DNA from 2 places in the Streptosporangium oxazolinicum genome. Region 2 is predicted to be linked to the other one. Evidence: predicted binding sites of a transcription regulator. Region 2 holds the regulator's gene; the other holds the start of a gene.
The links. The regulator HrcA, encoded in region 2, represses chaperone genes, less so after heat shock. The targets are predictions, from matches to a motif close to TTGGCACTCTCNNNNNGAGAGTGCCAA.

Region 1: ABD817_RS32310 (FmdB family zinc ribbon protein) is a predicted target of HrcA. The motif match lies at 7,337-7,363, and genes of this name have one in related genera.

What each region holds. Positions count from the first base shown of each region.
Region 1 covers NZ_BAABAQ010000014.1:269,513-280,715, reverse strand. The annotation lists tRNA gene ABD817_RS32355 (tRNA-Ala) at 65-141, opposite strand; gene sepX (divisome protein SepX/GlpR) at 199-936, opposite strand; gene ABD817_RS32345 (GNAT family N-acetyltransferase) at 1,061-1,714, opposite strand; gene ABD817_RS32340 (MogA/MoaB family molybdenum cofactor biosynthesis protein) at 1,762-2,235, opposite strand; gene moaC (cyclic pyranopterin monophosphate synthase MoaC) at 2,304-2,786, opposite strand; gene glp (molybdotransferase-like divisome protein Glp) at 2,783-3,970, opposite strand; gene galU (UTP--glucose-1-phosphate uridylyltransferase GalU) at 3,976-4,875, opposite strand; gene ABD817_RS32320 (5-formyltetrahydrofolate cyclo-ligase) at 4,901-5,482, shown strand; gene ABD817_RS32315 (potassium/proton antiporter) at 5,613-7,118, shown strand; gene ABD817_RS32310 (FmdB family zinc ribbon protein) at 7,394-7,759, shown strand; gene ABD817_RS32305 (S-methyl-5'-thioadenosine phosphorylase) at 8,114-8,923, shown strand; gene ABD817_RS32300 (RcpC/CpaB family pilus assembly protein) at 9,406-10,011, shown strand; gene ABD817_RS32295 (D-alanyl-D-alanine carboxypeptidase family protein) at 10,275-11,203, opposite strand, start outside.
Region 2 covers NZ_BAABAQ010000010.1:302,048-313,250, reverse strand. The annotation lists gene ABD817_RS25935 (hypothetical protein) at 1-46, shown strand, start outside; gene ABD817_RS25930 (16S rRNA (uracil(1498)-N(3))-methyltransferase) at 161-892, opposite strand; gene dnaJ (molecular chaperone DnaJ) at 1,004-2,146, opposite strand; gene hrcA (heat-inducible transcriptional repressor HrcA) at 2,161-3,174, opposite strand; gene ABD817_RS25915 (hypothetical protein) at 3,357-4,133, shown strand; gene ABD817_RS25910 (DUF3097 domain-containing protein) at 4,192-5,007, shown strand; gene ABD817_RS25905 (DUF4870 domain-containing protein) at 5,032-5,766, shown strand; gene hemW (radical SAM family heme chaperone HemW) at 5,801-7,012, opposite strand; gene ABD817_RS25895 (hypothetical protein) at 7,076-8,044, opposite strand; gene ABD817_RS25890 (glycoside hydrolase family 18 protein) at 8,190-9,467, shown strand; gene lepA (translation elongation factor 4) at 9,588-11,203, opposite strand, start outside.

The DNA of each region.
Region 1 (11,203 bases), on a different contig from region 2:
CGCCCGATCAAGCGATCGGACGGGATCTCGTCAACCGTTCCTGAGCTAACTCAAGAACGGCCCCTGGTGGAGATGAGGGGATTCGAACCCCTGACCCCTTCGATGCGAACGAAGTGCGCTACCGGACTGCGCTACATCCCCAAGACGTGGACTAGATTAGCAAACTTCCGGGGGCGCTCGCGCCATCCCGGGCGCGGATCAGTCGCCGACCGCGCGGCGGGGTGTCTCCGCGTACTGGTCGAAGATCTCGTCGCGGTGCGCGGCCAAATCGATGATCTCTGCCACGGGGCGCTGGGCCTCCAGCAGGGCGGCGCGGCGGCGGGCGCGCTTGGCACGTTCCGCGCGAGCCTGGGCGATGGCTCTGCGTCGCTCGGCGTCGATCTGGACCGTGACCCTGAGAATGGACATGTAGCCGCCCAGGAGCACCACCGAGGGGGCCACGCCCCACCAGGGGATCACCTGGACGGCGGCCGTCACCACGGAGGCGAGCAGGAGCAGCACGCACCAGAATGTCAGGCGCCTGCGCTTGGCCACCTGCGTGGCCCGGCGGCGGAGCTCCGCACGGCGGCGCTCGGACGCGGTCCTGCGGGTGGCGGGCCTGCCGGTCGCGGGCTTCTCGGCCGGGGGCCGGGCGGGCGGGGCCTCGGTCCCGGTCTCGGGCGCGGCCTGGGCGCCCGGTGAGGCTTCCTCGGCGCCGGGCGAAGGAACGTCGTCTCCCTGCGGAGACGGCGAGGACGGGGCGGTGGAGGACACCGGCAGGGGCTCGACGAGGGTCTCGGCGGAGTCCTCGTCGATCGCCCGCTCGTCGTAGGCGTACGGCTCGGTGTCCTTGTGGGGCTCGGCGAGGGTGTTGCGGTCGCGGTGCAGCCACATGGGCACGAGCACGCACAGCCACATGACGACAATGGCCAGATAGAGAACGACACCGCTGCTCACGGCCACCTCCGGGCAGCATGAGGGCACGGGTGGTCTCCCGGCGTCCTCAATCTGCTCATGTCACGCACCGTAAGACCGCGTGTCACTGTTTGACGAGCATTCGATGCGGTGTGTCGCGAGATCTTCAAACCTCTTCGTGCGGAGTGCCACCATGGGCGGCCGCCTCACGGGCCCGTCGCCACCGCACGAGCAACCCTCTCGGCGCGTCTTCGACCGTGAGTGCGTAACAGATGTGGTCGCGCCAGGCACCGTCGATGTGCAAATGCCTACGTCTGATGCCCTCTTCCCTGAAACCAAGCTTTTCAACCACTCTGCGGCTCGCGTGATTCTCTGGGCGAATATTGGCCTCGACGCGGTGCAGGCCGGTGGTGAAGAAACAGTGGTCGACGGCCATCGCGACGGCGGTGGGGGTGATCCCGCGACCGGCCAGCGCGCCGTCCACCCAGTAGCCGATCTGGGCCGACCTGGCGGAGCCCCAGACGATGGCGCCCACGGTGAGCTGCCCGGCGAAGGCGCCCTCGTAGGTGACGACCCACGGCAGCGCGAGCCCCTGCCTGGCCTCCCTGCGGAGGGTCCCGGCCATGGAGATGTAGGGACCGAGACCGGTCCTGAAGAGAGGGGTTTCGGGGTTGCTCGGCTCCCAGGGGCGGAGCCAGTTCGCGTTGCGCAGCCGCGATTCCCGCCAGACGCGCACGTCTCGCAGCCGCAGCGGCCGAAGTCCTACCGGGCCTTCCGTCAAGGTCACCGGCCAGCCACGAAGTCGATCCACGCCTTCCATCATCCCCCCAACAGGGCCCGCCGTGCCATGGAAGCCGGGCAGGCGGGTCAGCGGGGGTGATCTCCTCCCCTGATCTGGTCCACGGCGTGCCTCAGCACGGGAGACAGCACGCCCATGCCGTCGCGTACCCCTCCCGAGGAACCCGGCAGGTTGACGATCAACGTGCCGCCTGCCTGCCCGGCGAGCCCGCGGGACAGGATCGAGGTGGGCACCCTGTCCCGGTTGACGTGGCGGATCGCCTCGGCGATGCCGGGGACCTCCCTGTCGATCACCCGCCGGGTCATCTCCGGGGTGAGGTCCATCGGGGTGAGGCCGGTGCCGCCGGTGGTGACGATCACGTCGTATCCCTCGGCGACCCCGGATCGCAGTGCCGCCTCGACCGGATCGCCGTCGGGGACCACCTCCGGGCCGTCCACGTCGCACCCGGCCGCCGCGAGCAGCTCGGCCAGCAGCTTTCCCGAGGTGTCCTCGTACGTCCCGGCGGCGGCGCGGTTGGACGCGGTGATCACCAGAGCTCTCATGGGATCATCCTTTCAGCCTGTCGGGGATCCGGCCTCTTGGAAAACCGTGGAAACGCCGGAAGAGAAGGTCAGGGGCGGGTCCAGATCCCCGTCTTGCCGCCGGTCTTCTCCTCGACGCGGACATCGGTGATCACGGCCGCCGGATCGACCGCCTTGACCATGTCGATCAGGGCGAGCGCGGCGACGGAGACCGCGGTCAGCGCCTCCATCTCGACGCCGGTACGGTCGGCGGTCTTGACCCGTGCCGTGATCTCCACCCCCTCGTCGGCCACGACCAGCTCGACCTTGACCCCGTGCAGCGCGATGGGGTGGCAGAGCGGGATCAGGTCGGGGGTCCGCTTGGCGCCCATGATCCCGGCGATCCGCGCGGTGCCGATCGCGTCGCCCTTGGGGACCTCACCCGACCGCAGCAGCGCCACGGCCCCGGCGGACAGCAGCACCCTGCCGGTGGCGGTCGCCGTACGGAGGGAGACGTCCTTGGACGAGACGTCCACCATGCGCGCGGCGCCGGTCTCGTCGAGGTGGGTGAATCCGGTGTCCCGTTCGTTCACAGGGGGATGACCTCCACGTCCGTACCCTCGGGAAGCTCGGTGACGTCCTCGGGCACCACGATCAGGGCGTTGGCCGAGGCCAGGGCGGCGAGCTGGTGGGAACCCTGCCTGCTCACCGGGCCGACCGTACCGCCGGGACCGAGCACGCCGCGCAGGTAGGAGCGCCTGCCCTCGGGCGAGTGGAGCGGGCCCGTGGTGAGCGCCCGCACGGTCGGCGTGGGCTCCTCGGGCAGGCCGCCCATCTTGCGCAACGCGGGCCGGACGAACAGGACGAACGATACGAACGACGAGACCGGGTTACCGGGCAACGCGAAGATCGGTATCTGGTCCTCGCCGACCACGCCGAAGCCCTGGGGCATGCCCGGCTGCATGGCGACCCGCTCGAAACGGACCGTGCCGAGCGGGCCGAGGGCCTCCTTGACGGGCTCGTACGCGCCCATCGAGACGCCACCGCTGGTGATCACCAGATCGGCCCGCAGGAGCTGCGCGTCGAGCTGGTCGAGGAACCCCGCGGCGTCGTCGCCGACGATTCCCGCCCGGTAGCCCTCGCCGCCCGCCTCGCGGACGGCGGCGACCAGGGCGAAGCTGTTGGACTCCCAGATCTGACCGGCCCCCAGGGGAAGTCCCGGCTCGACCAGCTCGGCTCCCGTGGATATCACGACCACCCTCGGGCGGGGCCGTACGAGAACCCGGCGACGGCCGAGACCCGCCAGCACCCCGAGCTGCGCGGGCCCGATCGGGGTGCCCGCGGGCAGGACGACGTCGCCCGCCCGCACGTCCTCGCCGGACCTGCGGATGGCGTTCCCCTCCCGCACCGGACGGCCGATCGCGACCTGCGCGGTGCCGCCGTCGGTCCACTCGACCGGGACCACCGCGTCGGCCCCGGCGGGCAGCGGGGCCCCGGTCATGATCCGCATGACCATGCCGGGGCCGATGGCCTGCAACCGGCCGTCTCCGGCCGCGATGTCGTCGATCACCGGGAGCGTCACCGGGGCGTCCGCGACGTCCTCGGCCCGCACGGCGTAGCCGTCCATCGCGGAGTTGTCGAACGGAGGCAGCGCGACCGGGGCCGTGACCTCCTCGGCCAGCGTGGTGCCCAGCGCCCGTTCCAGCTCCACTTCGAGCGGGGCGAGCACCCGCACGGTACGCAGGATGTCGGAGAGGTGGTCGTCGACCGATTTCATGGAGCTCATCGCGAGGCCAGGAACTCCTTCAGCCAGGGCATGAACTCGGGTGCCAGGTCGGGACGCTCGGCGGCGAACTGCACCACCGTACGCAGGTAGTCGAGCTTGTCGCCGGTGTCGTAGCGGCGTCCCTTGAACAGCACCCCGTGCACGGGGCCGCCCTCGTCGGCGCCGCGCCCGGCGAGGGTCCGCAGGGCGTCGGTCAGCTGGATCTCGTTGCCGCGTCCCGGCGGGGTGTTCTCCAGGACCTCGAAGACGGCCGGGTCGATCACGTACCGGCCGATGATGGCCCAGTTGGACGGGGCCTCGTCCGCGGGGGGCTTCTCCACGAGGTCGGTCACCCTGACCACGTCGTCCTCGGCGGTGGGCTCGATGGCGGCGCAGCCGTACAGGGAGACCTGCTCCCTGGGGACCTCCATCAGCGCGATGACGCTGCCGCCGTGCGTGCCGCGTACCTCGATCATGCGCTTGAGGAGCTCGTCGCGGTGGTCGATGAGGTCGTCGCCGAGCAGGCAGGCGAAGGGCTGGTCGCCCACGTGCTGCTTGGCGCACAGGACCGCGTGGCCGAGGCCGCGCGGCTTACCCTGCCGTACGTAGTGGAGGATGGCCAGGTCGGCGGGCTCCCGCACCTGGGAGAGGCGCGCGTCGTCGCCCTTGGCCTCCAGGATCTCCTCGAGTTCGAGGGCGCGGTCGAAGTGGTCCTCTATGGAGCGCTTGTTCTTTCCCGTGACCATGAGGACGTCGAGCAGCCCGGCGGAGACGGCCTCCTCGACGACATACTGGATCGCGGGCTTGTCGACGATGGGCAACATCTCCTTGGGGGTCGCCTTGGTCGCCGGAAGAAAACGGGTGCCCAGACCCGCTGCGGGAACGACGGCTTTCGTCACAGCTTCGAAGTCGGCCATAACCGAAACCTTAGTGGAGGGACCTGTGGACAAGCTGACGCTGCGTGCCACGATCGAGGCCGCACGCGCCTCGATCCCCGACGAGCAGCGGCACGCGGCCTCCGTCCGGATCAGGGAATCCCTGATGGAGCGGCCCTGGGTCCAGATGGCCGGGCTGGTCGCGTGCTACTGGTCGATCGGGACGGAACCGGCGACCCACGGGCTGGTCTTCGCCCTGTGGAAACACGGCGCGACCGTGATCCTGCCCGTGCTCCGCGACGACGACGATCTCGACTGGGCGGTGTACGACGGCCCCGACACCCTCGCCCCCGGCCGCTTCGGGATCATGGAACCGGTCGACACCCGGCGCGGGATCGACGCCGTCAGGACCGCCGCCCTGGTGATCGTGCCCGCGCTGGCGGTGGACAGGGCCACCGGGGTACGGCTGGGCCGGGGCGGCGGCTCCTACGACCGGGCGCTGGCGCGGGTCGGCCCGAACGTGCCGACGGTGGCGCTGCTCCACGACGGTGAGCTGCTCGACGGCGTGCCCGCCGAGCCCCACGACATCGCGGTCCGCTACGCGGCGACCCCCGAGGGGATCTTCAAAACCGCCGCTGCGGGGGTGTGACCGACCGGCGGGATCCCTGCCCGGCGCGGGACCGAAGGCGCCGGGACCGTGACAGGGAGTGCGCGCCACCCGTGCGTGGCGGCCCTTCCGAATGCGACACAATGGTCCCCGGAATCAGAGAGGGGACCAGATGGGACTGGACGTCTGGCTGCTTCTCGGTGCCGGAATCGTCATCGCGGCCATCGTCGCGGTGCGTGTCGCCCATCGGAGCGGGCTGCCCAGCCTCCTGATCTTCCTGGGCTTCGGGTTGCTCGTCGGCGAGTCCGGGCTCGGGCTGCAGTTCGAGAACCCGCAGCTCGCGCAGCAGATAGGCCTGATCGCGCTGGCGATCATCCTGGCCGAGGGCGGTCTGACCACTACCTGGAGCCACGTCAAGGGAGCCATCCCCACCGCCCTGGTGCTCGCCACGGTCGGGGTGGGAGTGAGCATCGCGGCCGTCGCGATCCCGGTGCACCTGATCCTCGACCTGGACTGGCGGACCTCGCTCCTGCTCGGCGCGATCCTCGCCTCCACCGACGCCGCCGCCGTCTTCTCCGTGCTGCGCCGCCTGCCCCTGCCGCCGCGCCTCGCGGGCATCCTGGAGGCCGAGTCGGGCCTCAACGACGCGCCCACGGTGATCGCCGTCATGCTGCTGAGCGCCGCGACCTCGCCCAGCCTGGGGGTGGCGCTGTTCGAGGTGCTCTTCGAGCTGGTGGTGGGCGCGGCCGTCGGCCTGGCGGTCGCCCCCCTCGGCGCGTACGCGCTGCGCCGCATCGCGCTGCCCGTCTCCGGCCTGTACCCCATCGCGGTGCTCGCGCTCGCGTTCGTCGCCTACGCGGGGGCGACGCTGCTCCACGGCAGCGGCTTCCTCGCGATCTACCTCGCGGCGTTGGTCATGGGCAACTCGCGGATGCCGCATCGCGCGGCCTCGCGGGGCTTCGCCGAGGGCGTGGCCTGGCTGGCGCAGATCGGCCTGTTCGTCATGCTCGGGATGCTGGCCAGCCCCTCGGAGATGCCGTCCGCGATCGTCCCCGGCCTGGTGGCCGGACTGATCCTGGTCGCGGTGGCCCGCCCTCTGTCGATCGTGGTCTCCGCGCTGCTGACCCGGCTGACGGGCATCGACCGGCTGGGCTGGCGTGAGCAGGCCTTCCTGTCATGGGCCGGGTTGCGCGGCGCGGTGCCCATCGTGCTCGCGACCATCCCCTGGGCGGCCAACTCCGTCGAGGACGGCACCGCCAAGCTCGTGTTCAACGAGGTCTTCGTGATCGTCATCGTCTACACCCTGCTGCAGGGGCCGACGCTGCCGTTCGTGGCGAAACTCCTCAAGCTGACCACGCCCGACGAGGCCCGCGACCTGGAGGTCGAGTCGGCGCCGCTGGAGGAGCTCAACGCCGATCTGCTCCAGGTCAGGGTGCCGCCGACGTCCAAGCTGCACGGTGTGGAGATCTTCGAGTTACGGTTGCCCACGGACGCCCAGGTGACGCTGATCGTCAGGGACGGCCGGACGTTCGTACCCACCGACTCCACGAGAATCAGGATCGACGACCAACTCCTGGTGGTGACCACGGCCGCCTGCCGTGACATGGTGGAGCGCCGAATGCGCGCGATCAGCCGCAAGGGTAAGCTCGCCGGCTGGTTCGGGGAGCGGGGCACCTGACCAGGGGGTCTGGCCGCGTCGGCCTGGAGGTTTGGCCACGTCGGCTTGGAGGTTTGACCGCGTTGGCTTGGAGGTTTGACCGCGTTGGCTTGGAGGTTTGACCGCGTTGGCTTGGAGGTTTGGCCACGTCAGATCGGAGGTTCGGCCACGTTCGATGGGAATTCGGCCACGGAATGCGGGGACTCCGGCTCGCGTTTAAGCTTGTCAGCTGCATACCATTAGCAGTCGCGCCACTAGAGTGCCAATCGGCGCGCGGATCACACGAGGAGGAGAGCGTGCCCACCTACCAGTACGCCTGCACTGCCTGTAACAACCAGTTCGAAATCGTCCAGAAGTTCTCCGACGATGCTCTCACCGAGTGCCCGAGCTGCGCGGGCGACCTGCGCAAGGTGTTCTCCGCGGTCGGCATCGTCTTCAAGGGCTCGGGCTTCTACCGGACCGACAGCCGGTCCTCGTCGTCGAGCACCGTGAGTTCCACGAACGGCTCGTCAAGCTCGTCAAGCTCCTCGGACTCCTCCGGTTCGTCGTCGTCCTCGTCTGGTTCATCTTCATCTTCATCCGATTCGTCGTCGTCTTCGTCGAGCTCGTCGGATTCCAAGGCGGCGAAGGCCGCGAGCAGCCCGGCCACCGCGGCTTCCTGAGCCGTATCCCTACCCCTGCCGCTGCCCCCGTCCTCCGCCCCTTCGCATTCTTCGCCCTCCCGCCCCCTTCCCCCTCTCGCCCCCGAACCCAGCTCTTCAGCCGGCCGTTCATGGGCGGCCACCTGACCGGCCGCCCCGAGCCGTGGCCTTTCACCCCGTCCTTTCACCGGACGGCACGGGACGGACGAGCCCTCCCGCGCCTGTCGCCGGCACCACCGGACGGCCCGCGCGACCTCCGCTCGACGTCCCGCCGCTCCCACAAGGACGACCGGACGATTACCCGGCGAACGCGGTTATCCACAGGCTGTTACCGGGGCTCCTCAGAGACCGGTCCGTGGCGCTAATCTCAGCTTCATGGTCAATCGCGCGGACATCGGGGTCATCGGCGGCTCGGGCTTCTACTCCCTGCTCGACGACGCCACAGAGGTCGAGATCACCACGCCGTACGGCCCGCCAAGCGACGTCGTCACCGTCGGCCGGATCGGGGGGCGCTCGGTCGCCTTCGTTCCCCGCCACGGTCGCGACCACCGCTTCCCACCACACCGCATCCCCTACCGGGCGAACCTGTGGGCACTGCGTTCCCTCGGTGTCCGCCAGGTCCTGGCCCCCAGCGCGGTCGGCTCCTTACGCGCCGAGATCGGTCCCGGCGCCTTGGTCGTCCCCGACCAGCTCGTCGACCGCACCTCCGGTCGCGTGCAGACCTACTACGACGCGGGCGGCGTCGTCCACGTCGCCTTCGCCGATCCCTACTGCCCCTCGGGCCGTACGGCGGCCGTCTCCACCGCGGGTTCCTCCGATTGGGAGGTGGTCGACGGCGGCACCCTCGTGGTCATCGAGGGCCCGCGCTTCTCGACCCGTGCCGAGTCCCGCTGGTTCAGCGGCAACGGCTGGTCGATCGTCGGCATGACCGGCTTCCCCGAGGCCATCCTCGCCCGCGAGCTCGCCCTCTGCTACACCACGATCTCCCTCGTCACCGACCACGACGCCGGGGTCGAGGCGGGCGAGGGGGTCACCCACGAGGAGGTCCTCTCCTTCTTCGCCACCAACGTCAACCGCATGCGCTCCCTCGTCGGCGACGTCGTCGCCGCGCTCCCCGAAGAACGCACCTGCCCCTGCCCGAACGCCCTGGACGGCCTCAAGCTCCCCTTCGACCTCCCCGGTTGATCGTGTCGCGCTAGAGCCTGTTTTGTGGTTCTTTTCGCCTACCGCAGTCGCCCAGGCGGCGCCCCGCGGTGTTGTCGTCGTCGCCCATAACTCCGTTATGGACTCCGTTATGGGCTCCTCCTCCGCCGTGCGGGGCATCCACCTGGATGATCCTCGCCACGGCGAAGATCCACAAAACAGGCCCTGGGCCGGGCGTCACCGCCATGCGCACACCCGGCAGGAAAAGCCGCCCCGCCCGCTTCCCATCCACGCCATCCGGATCCGAATTCGGGCTCGGTTCGAACTTTGAGCTCGGACCAGGACTCGGACTCGGCAAGGATCCCCTGAGTCCTGAGTGGGGTCTTCCCCCATTACCGGCACCAGCACCGCCCCGCCGCCCGGCGGGGCACCCCATCCCCGTCTCCCCGTCCCGCTACCCGGCGGGGCGTCCTCCCACCCGTCACGGGCACCGCGCCGCCCGGCTCCCACCCCTGGAGTCAGCCATGCGCGCTCTGCGCCGCTTTCTCGGTCGCCGTCACCGTCTCATCGCCACCGTCGTCGCCGCCCTGGCGATGGGATGCGCCGTACTGGCGCTGCGCCCGGACACCGCCTCGGTGACCGTCCTGATCGCCGCCAGGGATCTTCCCGGAGGCGCGCTGGAGGCGGCCGATCTGATACCGGCTCCGTTGAGACCCGGTACGGTCCCCGACGGCGTCCTGCGGCCCGGCACGCCGTTCGCGGGAAAGATCCTGACGGGTCCCGCGCGGCGCGGGGAGCCGCTGACCGACGTCCGCCTGCTCGGCCCCGGCCTCCTGGCCGCCCACGGTCAGGGAACGGTCGCCATCCCCGTACGGGTCGCCGATCCCGAGACCGCCCGCCTGCTCTCGCCGGGCGACGTGGTGGACGTGCTCGCCGCCACCTCGACCTGGGACGGCACCGCTCCGGCGACCGTCGTGGCCGAGGACGTCGCGGTCCTCGCCACACCGGGCGGGGAGTCGGAGCGGGGCGCGCTCGTCGTGCTGGCCACCACGTCGGCCCAGGCGACCGAGCTGGCCTCCGCCCAGGCGGGTGGGCGGCTCTCCGTCACAATCGGCCCCCGCACGCGATGACCCGCCGATGGGGTTGCTCAGCTCGGGGGTGACCAGGGTGATCGGCCCCGCGCGCGGTGACCCGCCGATGGGGTTACCCGGCCCGGCGGTGACCAGGGTGATCTGCCCCGCACGCAGTGACCCGCCGATGGGGTTGCTCAGCTCGGGGATGACCAGGGTGATCGGCCCCGCGCACAATGACCCACCGGTGGGATTGCCCGTCTCGGGGGGTGACCAGGGTGATCGACCCCGCGCACGATGACCCTTCTTACCCGCGACAGGACCTACAGCAGGGAGCCGATCTTGGGGTCATACTCCCAGTGCCAGGGCTCGAAGGGGCTGACATAAGCCCATTTAGGGTGGATCCAGCCAAACTTCTTGCCGTTGGTCTCCAGCCAGTTGAACTCGGCCGACCGGAAGCGCTCGACGCCCCCGCACAGGTCGACGGCGAGCCCCAGCCCGTGGTTGCTCCGGCCGGGAACCGCGGCCAGACCGGGCCTGGTGTAGTAGACCGACTGCTGCTCGGCCAGGCTCCGATAGCTGTCGGTCACGCACATCGGCCTGCCGAACTGCCGCTTGTACGACTCGTTCAGGCTGATGAACGCGAGCGCGGCGTCACCCCGCAGCTGGTTGCCCCGCTGCTGGAGCGGGCAGAGGTACGCCTGCGGGATGAGCCCGTTGGGAAACTCGTCCATGGAGGTCGCCCTGGTCGGGTCGCACCCGGCCGCCGGTCGCCCATCCTTGTTGATCTTGACGCCCAGTTTCACCAGCGCCTTGGTCAGGGACTGCACGATCTTCTGCGAGCGCGTCCTGAGCGTCTCGATCTCGGCACCCATCTGCGCCTCCGCGAGGAGATTGCCCGCCCGGAGCTCCTGCGCCTCACCTGCGAGACGCTCCCGCTCCACCTGAAGGCGACTGCTGTCTTCAAGGATCAGGTCCCGCTCGGCGACGAGCTGGGTGACACCGGCCATGGCGCGCAGGGTGTCGGCGCCGGAGTCACCGGACAGGAAACCGGCCACGTCTCCCCCGATGGGCTGCTGGTAGAGGAACCCGACGAGATCCGACAGTGGCTGCCGAACCTGGGCGAAGGCCCTCTCGGCCACCTGCAGCTCCCGCAGCTTGACGGAGAGCTCCTTCTCCGAGGTGCGGATCTGGGTCCGCCGCTGCTCCAGGGCCTTGGTCGCGTCCTCAAGATCCTTCGCGGCCTTCTCCG
Region 2 (11,203 bases):
GCCGACGGAGGCGAGCACTCCGGCCCCGACCCCCATCCAGAGCTAGTGCGGTGACCGGTCACGGCGAGCCCTGATCGCCCCTTCGGGCGACGGGTCTCCCGGGTCCTCACGGCACGGATTCACCGGAACCCGTGACCGGCGGCGCGCCGACGGCAGGGTGTTACCAGCGGCCACTGCGCGTCTGGAGCACCGCCGCCGCGACGACCCCGGCCGTCGAGGTGCGCAGCACCGTCGGCCCGAGCAGCGCCGGCACCGCCTTCGCCTCGCGGAACGCGGCGAGCTCCTCCCCCGACACCCCGCCCTCGGGGCCGACCACCACGACGATGTCGCCGCCCTCGGGCAGCGGCAGACCGGACAGCGGGGAGGCCGCCTCCTCGTGCAGCACGACCCCCAGCGCCGCCGCCGACAGCAGACCGGCCACCCTCGCGGTGGACGCGAGCTCCGTCACCTCGGGCAGGTGGAAGCGGCGCGACTGCTTGCCCGCCTCACGTGCCGTGGAGCGCCAGCGGGCCAGCGCCTTGGCCGCCCGCTCACCCTTCCACTGGGTGACGCACCTGGTCGCGGACCAGGGGACGATCACGTCGACCCCCGCCTCGGTCATCATCTCCACGGCCAGCTCGCCCCGATCCCCCTTGGGCAGGCCCTGGACCACGACCAGGCGCGGCGACGGCACGGGCACGTCGTGGCGGCGCAGCACCTCGACCCGGAGCGAGTCCTTGCCCGCCTCGGTCACCACGCACTCGGCGACGGAGCCCGCCCCGTCGGTCAGGTCGAGCCGCTCACCGGCCCGCAGCCGCCGTACGGCCGCCGCGTGGCGTCCCTCGGGACCGCCGAAGACGAACTCCGGCCTGGCCAGGTCGGCGGGGTCGGCCAGGAAGACCGGGACGGTCATGGGCCGTCGGGGCGGACCGTGCCGGGGTGCCTCGGCCGGGAGCCGGCCGGGACGGCGCGGCCCGGCAGGGGCCTGGCCCGGCCGGGGCGGCGCGACCGGTGAGGGGCCGGGTCAGCGGCCATTGAAGGCGTCCCGCAGGCGGGAGAAGAAGCTCTGCTGCCCGGGGGCGAACTTGCCCGGCGGGCGCTCCTCACCGCGGAGCCTGGCGAGCTCCTTCAGCAGCTGCTCCTGCTCCGTGTCGAGACGGGCGGGGGTCTCCACGTTCACGTGGATCAGCAGGTCGCCTCGGCCCGACTCGTTCAGGCGCTGCACGCCCCGCCCGTAGAGCGGGATCGTCTGCCCCGACTGCGTGCCGGGACGGATGTCGAGCTCCTCGGCGCCGTCGAGTGTCTCCATGGTCAGGATGGTGCCGAGCGCGGCCGCGGTCATCGGGATCTGCACGGTGCAGTGCAGGTCGTCGCCGCGCCTCTCGAAGATCTCGTGGGGACGCTCGACGATCTCCAGGAAGAGGTCTCCGGGCGGGCCTCCGCCCGGCCCGATCTCGCCCTCGCCGGCGAGCTGGATGTGGGTGCCGTCCTCGACCCCGGCGGGGATGCGGACCTTGATGGTCCGCCGGGTGCGGACCCGGCCGTCGCCGGAGCACTCCTGGCAGGGGTTGCGGATGATCGACCCGAAGCCGCCGCACTGGGGGCAGGGCCGGGAGGTCATGACCTGGCCGAGGAAGGACCGGGTGACCTGGGACACCTCGCCCCGGCCGTGACACATGTCGCAGGTGTCGGGGTGGGTGCCGGCCGCGGCGCCGGAGCCCGTGCAGACCTCGCAGACCACGGCGGTGTCGACGACCAGCTCGCGGGTGGTGCCGAAGCCCGACTCGCGCAGGTCGAGCTCGACCCTGATGGTGGCGTTGCGCCCTCGGCGGGCGCGGGAGCGGGGGCCTCGGCCGCCGCCGCCACCGGCCGCGCCGAAGAAGGCGTCCATGATGTCGCTGAACGGGAAGCCGGCGCCGAAGCCCCCGGCCCCCGCGCCACCGCCCGAGGCGAACGGGTCGGCACCCATGTCGTACATCTGCCGCTTGCCGGAGTCGGACAGGACCTCGTAGGCCTGCGTGATCTCCTTGAAGCGTTCCTGGGTCTCGGGGTCGGGGTTGACGTCGGGATGCAGCTCGCGCGCCAGGCGGCGGTACGCCTTCTTGATCTCCTCCGCACTGGCGTCGCGGCGCACCCCGAGAGTGCCGTAGTAGTCGCTCTTAGCCACTTTTCGTTGACCTCTTATGATGCAGCCAGGATCTGGCTGACGTAGCGTGCCACCGCGCGCACCGCGCCCATCGTGACCGGGTAGTCCATTCGCGTCGGACCCAGCACACCGAGCCGGGCCAGTTGCTTGTCCCCAGAACCGTATCCGGCGGCGACGATGGACGTGCCCTGGAGTCCGGTGTAGGGGTTCTCCGAGCCGATCCGCACGGTCAACGCGGAAAGGTCAGAGGTCTCACCGAGCAGTCGCATGAGCACGACCTGCTCTTCCAGGGCCTCCAGCACGTCGCGGAGCCCGACGGTGAAGTCGGCTCCCGCGAGGTTGGCGGCCCCGGCAAAAACGATCTTCTCATCATGCCTGTCCACCAGGGACTCGAGCAGTACGGAAAGGATAGTGGCCGCGAGCGGCCGGTCCTCCGTGGGCAGCCGCTCCGGCAGGTCGGCGATCTTGTCGGGAACGCTGGTGAGGCCGCACCCGTCGAGGGAGGCGTTGAGTATCGCGCGCAGGTGGGCCACGCGCTGCTCGTCGACGACGTCGGGCAGCTCGACCACGCGCTGCTCGACCCTGCCGGTGTTGGTGATCAGCACGAACATCAGCCGGCGCTCGCTCAGCGGCACCAGCTCGACGTGCCTGACCGTCGAGTGGGTCAGCATGGGGTACTGCACCACGGCGACCTGCCGGGTGAGCTGGGCGAGCAGCCGCACCGTCCGCATGACGACGTCGTCGATGTCCACCGCGCCCGCGAGGAAGCTCTCGATGGCCTTGCGTTCCGCGCTCGACAGGGGTTTCACCTGCGAGAGCCGGTCGACGAAGAGCCGGTAGCCCTTGTCGGTGGGCACCCGGCCGGCGCTGGTGTGGGGTTGGGCGATGTAGCCCTGCTCCTCCAGCACCGCCATGTCGTTGCGGATCGTCGCCGGGGACACCCCCAGGTTGTGCCGATCCGCGAGAGCCTTCGAACCCACCGGCTCGTTGGTGGACACGTAGTCCTCGACGATGGCGCGGAGCACGGCGAGCTTGCGGTCGTCGACCAACGTGGTCACCTCCCTGCCTGCGTTCAGAGGGAAACACGAGGCTTGGCACTCTGTGTTCCCGAGTGCCAAGTGTACGGCCCCCGTGCGGAAGGCGCGATAAGCAAGAGCTGCGGATGATGACGGCAAGCCGTTGTCAAGTCAACTGCTATCGCGATCCAAGCGGCACCCACCAGAATTTGGGCATGTCCCAAGATTTCGGTTCTTATCCGGGCGACGCCTCCCGCGGCCCCGGTCACGGCGGCCCCCAGCAGCCGTATGGCCAGCAGCAGTACGGCCAACAGCAATATGGCCAGCAGTACGGTCAGCAGCCCCCCTCGTACGGTTACGCGCCCCCCGGCTACGGCGCCCCGCAGGGATCGCCGCCCCCCAGCGGGAAGATCAAGCCTGGCATCGGGTGGATCGTCGGGGTCTGGCTGCTCGCCCTGGTCAGCATTATCGTCGGCATCGGCGGCTTCGCCGGTGGCCTCGTCGGCGCGGTGACCGACGCGGCCCCGACGAAGACGTTCGCCCCCGGCGAGACCGCGACGGTCGCGATCGACCCGGCGGACAAGCCGGCGATCTACGTCGCCACGGGCGGGCCCACCACGTTCGAGTGCACGCTGAAGGGCGGCACGGGCACGCCCCGCCTGCAGAAGCCCGACATCCAGCAGACCGTCGCGGGATCCGACGGCGTCACCTGGGAGATGGGCCTGCGGGTCGGCGTGGACCAGGCGGGCGACTACCAGGTCCAGTGCTCCGCCGAGCCCGCGGAGGGCACGACCTTCGGCGTGGGCAAGGAACTCGCCGCCGACTCGCTGGTGGGCGGGGTGGTCGCCCTGTTCGTGATCCCCGGCGTCGGGATCCTGCTCGCCATCGTCGTGACGATCGTCGTACTGGTGAAGCGGAGCAACGCCCGCAAGCGCCGGGCCGCCGCGGCACCGGTGGGGCAGTGGGGACAGCCGGGACCCTACGGCAGGTGACGACGGCGTTTGCTAGCGTCCCACCTGATCCCCGGCGAGAGAGGGTGAGCGGTCGGTGATGTACGAGCGTGACGTTCTGGCGGAAGACTGGCGACGCCCGCGCAGGGGGACGATCCCCCAGGTGCCCGCGGAGCTCGACCTGGTCGTCGAGGAGGCCGACGGAGGCTTCTGCGGCGCCGTGGTGGCCTGCGACAAGGAGGCCGTCACCCTGGAGGACCGCTTCGGGCGCCGTCGGGTGTTCCCGCTGGAGCCGGCCGCGTTCCTCCTGGAGGGCGAGGTGGTGACGCTCGTACGGCCCGCCGCCGCGCCGCGCGGTCCCAGGCGGAGCGCGTCGGGTTCCATCGCGGTGGAGGGCCTGCGGGCCCAGGTCGCCAAGGAGAGCCGGATCTACGTGGAGGGCGTGCACGACGCCGCGCTCGTGGAGAAGGTCTGGGGGCACGACCTGCGGGTCGAGGGCGTGGTCGTGGAGTATCTGGAGGGGGTCGACCACCTGCCCTCGATCGTCGAGGAGTTCGGCCCGGGGCCGGGGAGGCGGCTGGGCGTGCTCGTCGACCACCTGGTCCCCGGTTCCAAGGAGAGCAGGATCGCCGCGCGGGTCTCCTCACCGCACGTGCTGATCGTCGGGCACCCGTTCGTGGACGTCTGGCAGGCGGTCAGGCCGCGGGTGCTCAAGATCCCTTCCTGGCCGTCGGTACCGCGCGGCGTGCCCTGGAAGGAGGGCGTCATCGCCGCGCTGGGCTGGAACGTGGAGCCCGGTGCCGCATGGCGTCACATTCTCGGATCGGTCACGACATATGCCGATCTGGAGCCCGAGCTCCTCGGGCCTGTCGAGGAATTGATCGACTTCGTGACGGTTCCCGGCGAGGATGGCTAGGCCGTCAACCCTTCAGGAGGGGACATGAGCGAGAACCCCGAGGACCCACCGGGCGACGACCGGACGCGGCGCATCGGCGACCCCCCGCCCGGCCACACCCGGCCGGGCCAGAGCATCCCGCCCTCGGGCCAGGACTACGGACAGTCCGGCCAGGGACACGGCGCGCCCGGCCAGGGCTACGGACAGCCGGGACAGGGACAGGGACACGGGCAACCGGGGCAGGGCTACGGATACCCCGGCCAGGGTTATGGACAACCGGATCAGGGCTATGGGAAGCCGGGCCAGGGCTACGAGGGCTACCCGCCCACCTCCCCCTACGACCCGGGCGGCTACCAGGGGGGCCACCAGCCCGGTTACCCCGGATACCCCGAGTACGGCGCGTACGGCGCGCCGCAGGGTTACGGCTACCAGGCGCCGCCGGGGACGTACGGCCCGCGGCCCGGCAGTGACGACACCACCATGGCGATGCTCGCCCACCTGCTGGGCCTGCTGACCTCCTTCGTCGGGCCGCTGGTGCTCTATCTGGCGAAGAAGGACGAGTCGCCCTACGTGCGCGACCAGGCCGCCGAGGCGCTCAACTTCCAGCTCACGGTGTTGGTCGCCTACGTCGTCTCCTGGGTCCTGGCGTTCGTGCTCATCGGTTTTGTGCTGATGTTCTTCCTCTGGATCGGAGCGATCATCGTGACGATCATCGCCGCGGTGGCGGCCAACCGGGGAGAGAGATACCGCTATCCGATGAACATCCGCTTCGTCAGCTGACCCGGCCCGCGGTCCGGGCGGGGCCTCGGGCGCCTCAGGTGAGGTCGCGGACCAGGGCGTCGGCCAGCAGGCGGCCACGCAGGGTGAGCACCGCGCGGCCCGCCTTGAACGGCTCCACCTCCAGCAGGCCGTCGGCGAGCGCGCGGGCGACCACCGGGGGGCGCTCCAGCTCCCCGAGCGGGAAGCCCCGGGCGAGCCGCAGCTCCAGCATCAGCCGTTCCACCGCCCTGTCCTGAGGACCGAGCACCTCGCGCGCGTGCGCGGGCGAGGTGCCCTCGGCCAGGCGCTGGGCGTAGGCGGCGGGGTGCTTGACGTTCCACCAGCGGGTGCCGCCGACGTGGCTGTGCGCCCCGGGGCCGACGCCCCACCAGTCGCCGCCGGTCCAGTAGAGCAGGTTGTGCCGGCAGCGCCCGGCCTCCGAGGTCGCCCAGTTGGACACCTCGTACCACTCGAACCCCGCCTCGGCCAGCATGGCGTCGGCGATCAGGTAACGGTCGGCGGCCACGTCGTCGTCGGGCATCGGGAGCTCGCCGCGCCTGATCCTGGCGGCCAGCTTCGTCCCGTCCTCGACGATCAGCGAGTACGCGGAGACGTGGTCGGGTCCCGCCTCGATCGCCGCGGCCAGCGACGCGCGCCAGTCGTCGTCGCTCTCCCCAGGCGTGCTGTAGATCAGGTCGAGGTTGACGTGGTCGAACCCCGCCTCCCTCGCCTCCTGGACGGCCCGCGCGGGGCGGCCGGGGGTGTGGCGGCGGTCCAGCACCCGGAGCACGTGCTCGCGGGCGCTCTGCATCCCGAAGCTCATCCGGTTGAACCCGCCCGCGCGCAGCTCCGCCAGGTAGGCGGGGTCCACCGACTCGGGGTTGGCCTCGGTGCTCACCTCGGCGCCGGGGGCGAGCCCGAACTCCTCCTCGATCGCCCCCAGGATCCGTACGAGATCTCCGGCGGGCAGCAGAGTGGGGGTTCCCCCGCCGAAGAACACGGTCTCGACGGGGAGGTGCGCGGTGCCGAGGTTGGCCCGCGCCCGCCGCACCTCGTCGACGGCGGTGTCCGCGTAGTCCTTCTGCGACGCGCCGGGGCCGAGCTCGGACGCCGTGTAGGTGTTGAAGTCGCAGTAACCACACCGGGTCACGCAGAAGGGAACGTGGACGTAGAAACCGAAGGGCCGCTCGCCGAGCCCGGCGAGCGCGCTCTCCGGGAGCTCGCCCGAGGCGGGTACGGGATCCCCGTCGGGAAGTGTGGATGGCACGCCCCAAGTCTGCCGCCTCCCCCGCGATGCCCGGTACGCCGAGGATGCCGGGGATGCCGGGGGTCAGATCTCGTGCTCGTCCCGCACCGGCAGGCCGTACCGCCGGGCGAGGGGATTCCACAGCTTCAGGAAGCCCTTCTTCGCCGTCGTCGCCTCGCCGGAGAGGGCGAGACCGCGCCGGTAGTCGTCGTCGCCGCTCCAGGAGCGGCTGCACCCGGCCTCCTGGCGGGTCGCCCAGGCGAGGAACGCCTCGTCGGCGTCGAACGATGCGGTGAGGGCCCGGGTGAGGCGCTCCTTGACCGCGTCGCCGCCGTCGAGCGCGCCGGTGCCCAGCGCACCCGCCTGGATCACCTGCTCCCGGCGGGCGGCGGTGATCCGCTGGAGCGTGGCGAGCCCGGTGGCGGTGCCCTCGCAGGAACGCAACTGGCCGAGGGCCGAGCCGAGGCCCGACCGGGAGCCGCCGCTGTCGGCGAGCAGGGCGTCGAGGACCCTGGCCTGGCTCTCGGCGTCCTCGGGCCCCCGGGGAGCCCGGCCGGCCGGGGGCGTCCCGGTCTCGGCCTCCGCCCGGTCGCCGCTCGCCGCCGTCCGGATGCCGCCCGCCACGGACGTGCCGCCGTCTCGCGGGGCGAGCCAGAAGGCTCCCCCGGCGACCATCGTCACCGCGAGGACCGTGGCCAGCGCGACCGGCGGCCAGACCTTGCGGTCCCCTCGGGGCGCCCGGCCCCTCGGCGGTGCCGGAGCCCGGTCCCCCGGCGTGGGCCGCGGAGGTCGCTCGTCCGGCGGGAGGTGCTGCTGCCAGTCGGCGGGATCCTGCCGCCACTCTCCCGGCGGGATCCGGCTCCCGCCCGGAGGAACGACCCGCGGGGACTGAGCCGGCGGGGACTGGCCCGGTGGGATCTGGGCCGGTGGGAACCCGGTCGGCGGGGACTGGCCCGCCGGGGGCCCGCCCCTCGTCGGCGCCCCGCACCCGGGGCATCGCGGCAGCCCGCTCACCGGGGTGCCACAGCGGTTGCAGAACGCCTGCTGCTCCATGCCTTACCAAGTTAGTCGAAGCGACCCGCCGTCCACCGGTCAAAACGCCGTTGGCCGTTGACGGCCAGATCTCGCAGGTCTACGATCCGGGAAAACTTAAAGGAAAGTTTCCTATAAGTTACTATTCCAAGCAGTGGAGAAGCCCGTGCAGAGACTCCTCCGTAAAGTGATCGCGGCAGCCCTCGCCGCGGGCCTCGCGTCGGTGGCCGTACCGGCCCCGGCCCAGGCCCAGACACCCCAGAAGCACGGTGACCGCTACAAGCGGGTCGCCTACTTCATCCAGTGGGGCGTCTACGGTCGCAACTACCACGTCAAGGACATGGAGACCAGCGGCGCCGCCGCGAAGCTGACCCATATCAACTACGCCTTCGGCTTCGTCAACGCCGGTGGCGACTGCTACTCCCCCGACCCGTGGGCCGACTGGCAGCGTCCGGTGCCCGCCGAGCAGAGCGTGGACGGCGTCGCCGACGAGGCGGGCCAGGCGCTGAACGGCAACCTGAACCAGCTGAAGAAGCTCAAGGCCAAGCACCCCGGTCTCAAGGCGCTGATCTCCCTCGGCGGCTGGACCGGCTCGAAGTACTTCTCCGACGCGGTGCTGACCCCCGAGGGCCGCGCCAAGCTGGCCTCCTCCTGCATCGACCTGTGGCTCAAGGGCAACCTGCCCGGCACCGCCCCCGGCACCGGCGCGGGCGTGTTCGACGGCATCGACCTCGACTGGGAGTGGCCCGGCTCCTCCGGCGAGGTCGGCAACATCATCCGTCCCGAGGACAAGCGGAACTTCACCCTGTTCGTCACCGAGCTGCGCCGCCAGATGAACCAGTTCGACCGGCGCACCGAGCTCACCGCCTTCCTGCCCGCCGCCGCCGCGAAGATCGACGCGGGCTTCGAGGTCCGCGACGTCTTCAAGCAGCTGGACTTCGCCACCGTCCAGGGCTACGACCTGCACGGCTCGTGGGAGACCATCACCGGCCACAACGGCAACCTGTTCACCGACCGGCGCGACCCCAACCCGGTGAAGTACAGCGTGGACCAGACCGTCCGCGACTACCTCACGCGCGGCGCGCCCGCCAAGAAGATCGTGGTGGGCGTACCGGCGTACGGCCAGGGCTGGACCGGCGTCACCGGCGGGAAGAACGGCCTGTACGGCACCGCCACCGGCCCCGCTCCCGGCACCTTCGCCGCCGGGAGCGAGGACTACAAGATCCTCGTGAACAAGCCGGGCAAGCGCTACCGCGACCTGCTGACCGGGTCGGTGTGGCTCTACGACGGTAACGAGTTCTGGTCCTACGACGACCCGACCTCGCTGCTCCAGAAGGCGGCCTACATCCGCCTGAAGGGCCTCGGCGGCTCGATGATGTGGTCCATCGACCAGGACGACAACAAGGCGTCCCTCACCTCGGCGCTCTACAGCGTCCTGCGCTGAGCGACCCCCTCATACCGGGCGAGGCCGCAGGATCTGGGTCACCAGCGGCCTCGCCCGCACGTTTTCGTTCCCCGAAGGCCCGCCCCCGCCCAGGACCGGAGCGGACCGAGGCAGGGTCGCCTACTTCTTGGCCTTGTCCGTGGAGGACTCGGTGGACAGCGCGGCGACGAACGCCTCCTGGGGCACCTCGACGCGGCCGACCATCTTCATCCGCTTCTTGCCCTCCTTCTGCTTCTCCAGCAGCTTGCGCTTGCGGGAGATGTCGCCGCCGTAGCACTTGGCGAGGACGTCCTTGCGGATGGCGCGGATGTTCTCACGGGCGATGACCCGGGCGCCGATCGCCGCCTGGATCGGCACCTCGAACTGCTGCCTGGGGATGAGCTCGCGCAGCTTCTTGGCCATCTCGACCCCGTAGGCGTACGACTTCTCCCGGTGGACGATGGCGCTGAAGGCGTCCACGGCCTCGCCCTGGAGCAGGATGTCGACCTTGACCAGGTCCGACTCCTGCTCGCCCGAGGGCTCGTAGTCCAGCGAGGCGTAGCCGCGCGTACGGGACTTGAGCTGGTCGAAGAAGTCGAAGATGATCTCGCCGAGCGGCATGGTGTAGCGGATCTCGACGCGGTCCTCGGACAGGTAGTCCATGCCCTGCAGGTTGCCCCGGCGGTTCTGGCAGAGCTCCATGATGGCGCCGATGAACTCCGAGGGGACGAGCACGGTCGTCTTGACCATCGGCTCGAAGACCTTCTCCACCTTGCCGGTGGGGAACTCCGAGGGGTTGGTGACGACGACCTCCTTGCCGTCCTCCATGATCACCCGGTAGACCACGTTGGGCGCGGTCGAGATGAGCGAGAGGTTGAACTCGCGCTCCAGCCGCTCGCGGACGATCTCCATGTGGAGCAGGCCGAGGAAGCCGCAGCGGAACCCGAAGCCCAGGGCCGCGGAGGTCTCCGGCTCGTAGTCCAGGGCGGCGTCGTTGAGCTGGAGCTTGTCCAGGGCCTCGCGGAGGTCGGGGTAGTCGTCGCCGTCGATGGGATACAGGCCGGAGAAGACCATGGGCTTGGGGTGCTCGTAGCCGCTGAGCGCCTCGACGGCCGGACGCGCCACGGAGGTCACCGTGTCGCCGACCCGCGACTGGCGGACGTCCTTCACCCCGGTGATCAGGTAGCCGACCTCGCCGACGCCCAGCCCCTTGTCGGCGACCTTCGGCTCGGGCGAGATGACGCCGATCTCCAGCGTCTCGTGGGCCGCGGTGGTGGACATCATCAGGATGCGCTCGCGCTTGCCCAGGTGACCGTCCATGACCCGGACGTACGTGATCACGCCGCGGTAGGTGTCGTACACCGAGTCGAAGATCAGCGCGCGGGCGGGCGCGTCGGCGTCGCCGACCGGGGCCGGGACGCTCGCGACCACGTGGTCCAGCAGCTCGGGGACGCCCACGCCGGTCTTGCCGGAGACCTTCAGCACGTCCTCCGGCTCGCAGCCGATGAGGTGGGCGATCTCCGCGGCGTACTTCTCCGGCTGCGCGGCGGGCAGGTCGATCTTGTTGAGCACCGGGATGATCGTCATGTCGTTGTTCATGGCCAGGTAGAGGTTGGCCAGCGTCTGCGCCTCGATGCCCTGCGCGGCGTCGACCAGCAGGATCGCGCCCTCACACGCCTGGAGCGACCGGGAGACCTCGTAGGTGAAGTCGACGTGCCCGGGAGTGTCGATCATGTTGAGGACGTAGTCGGTGTCAC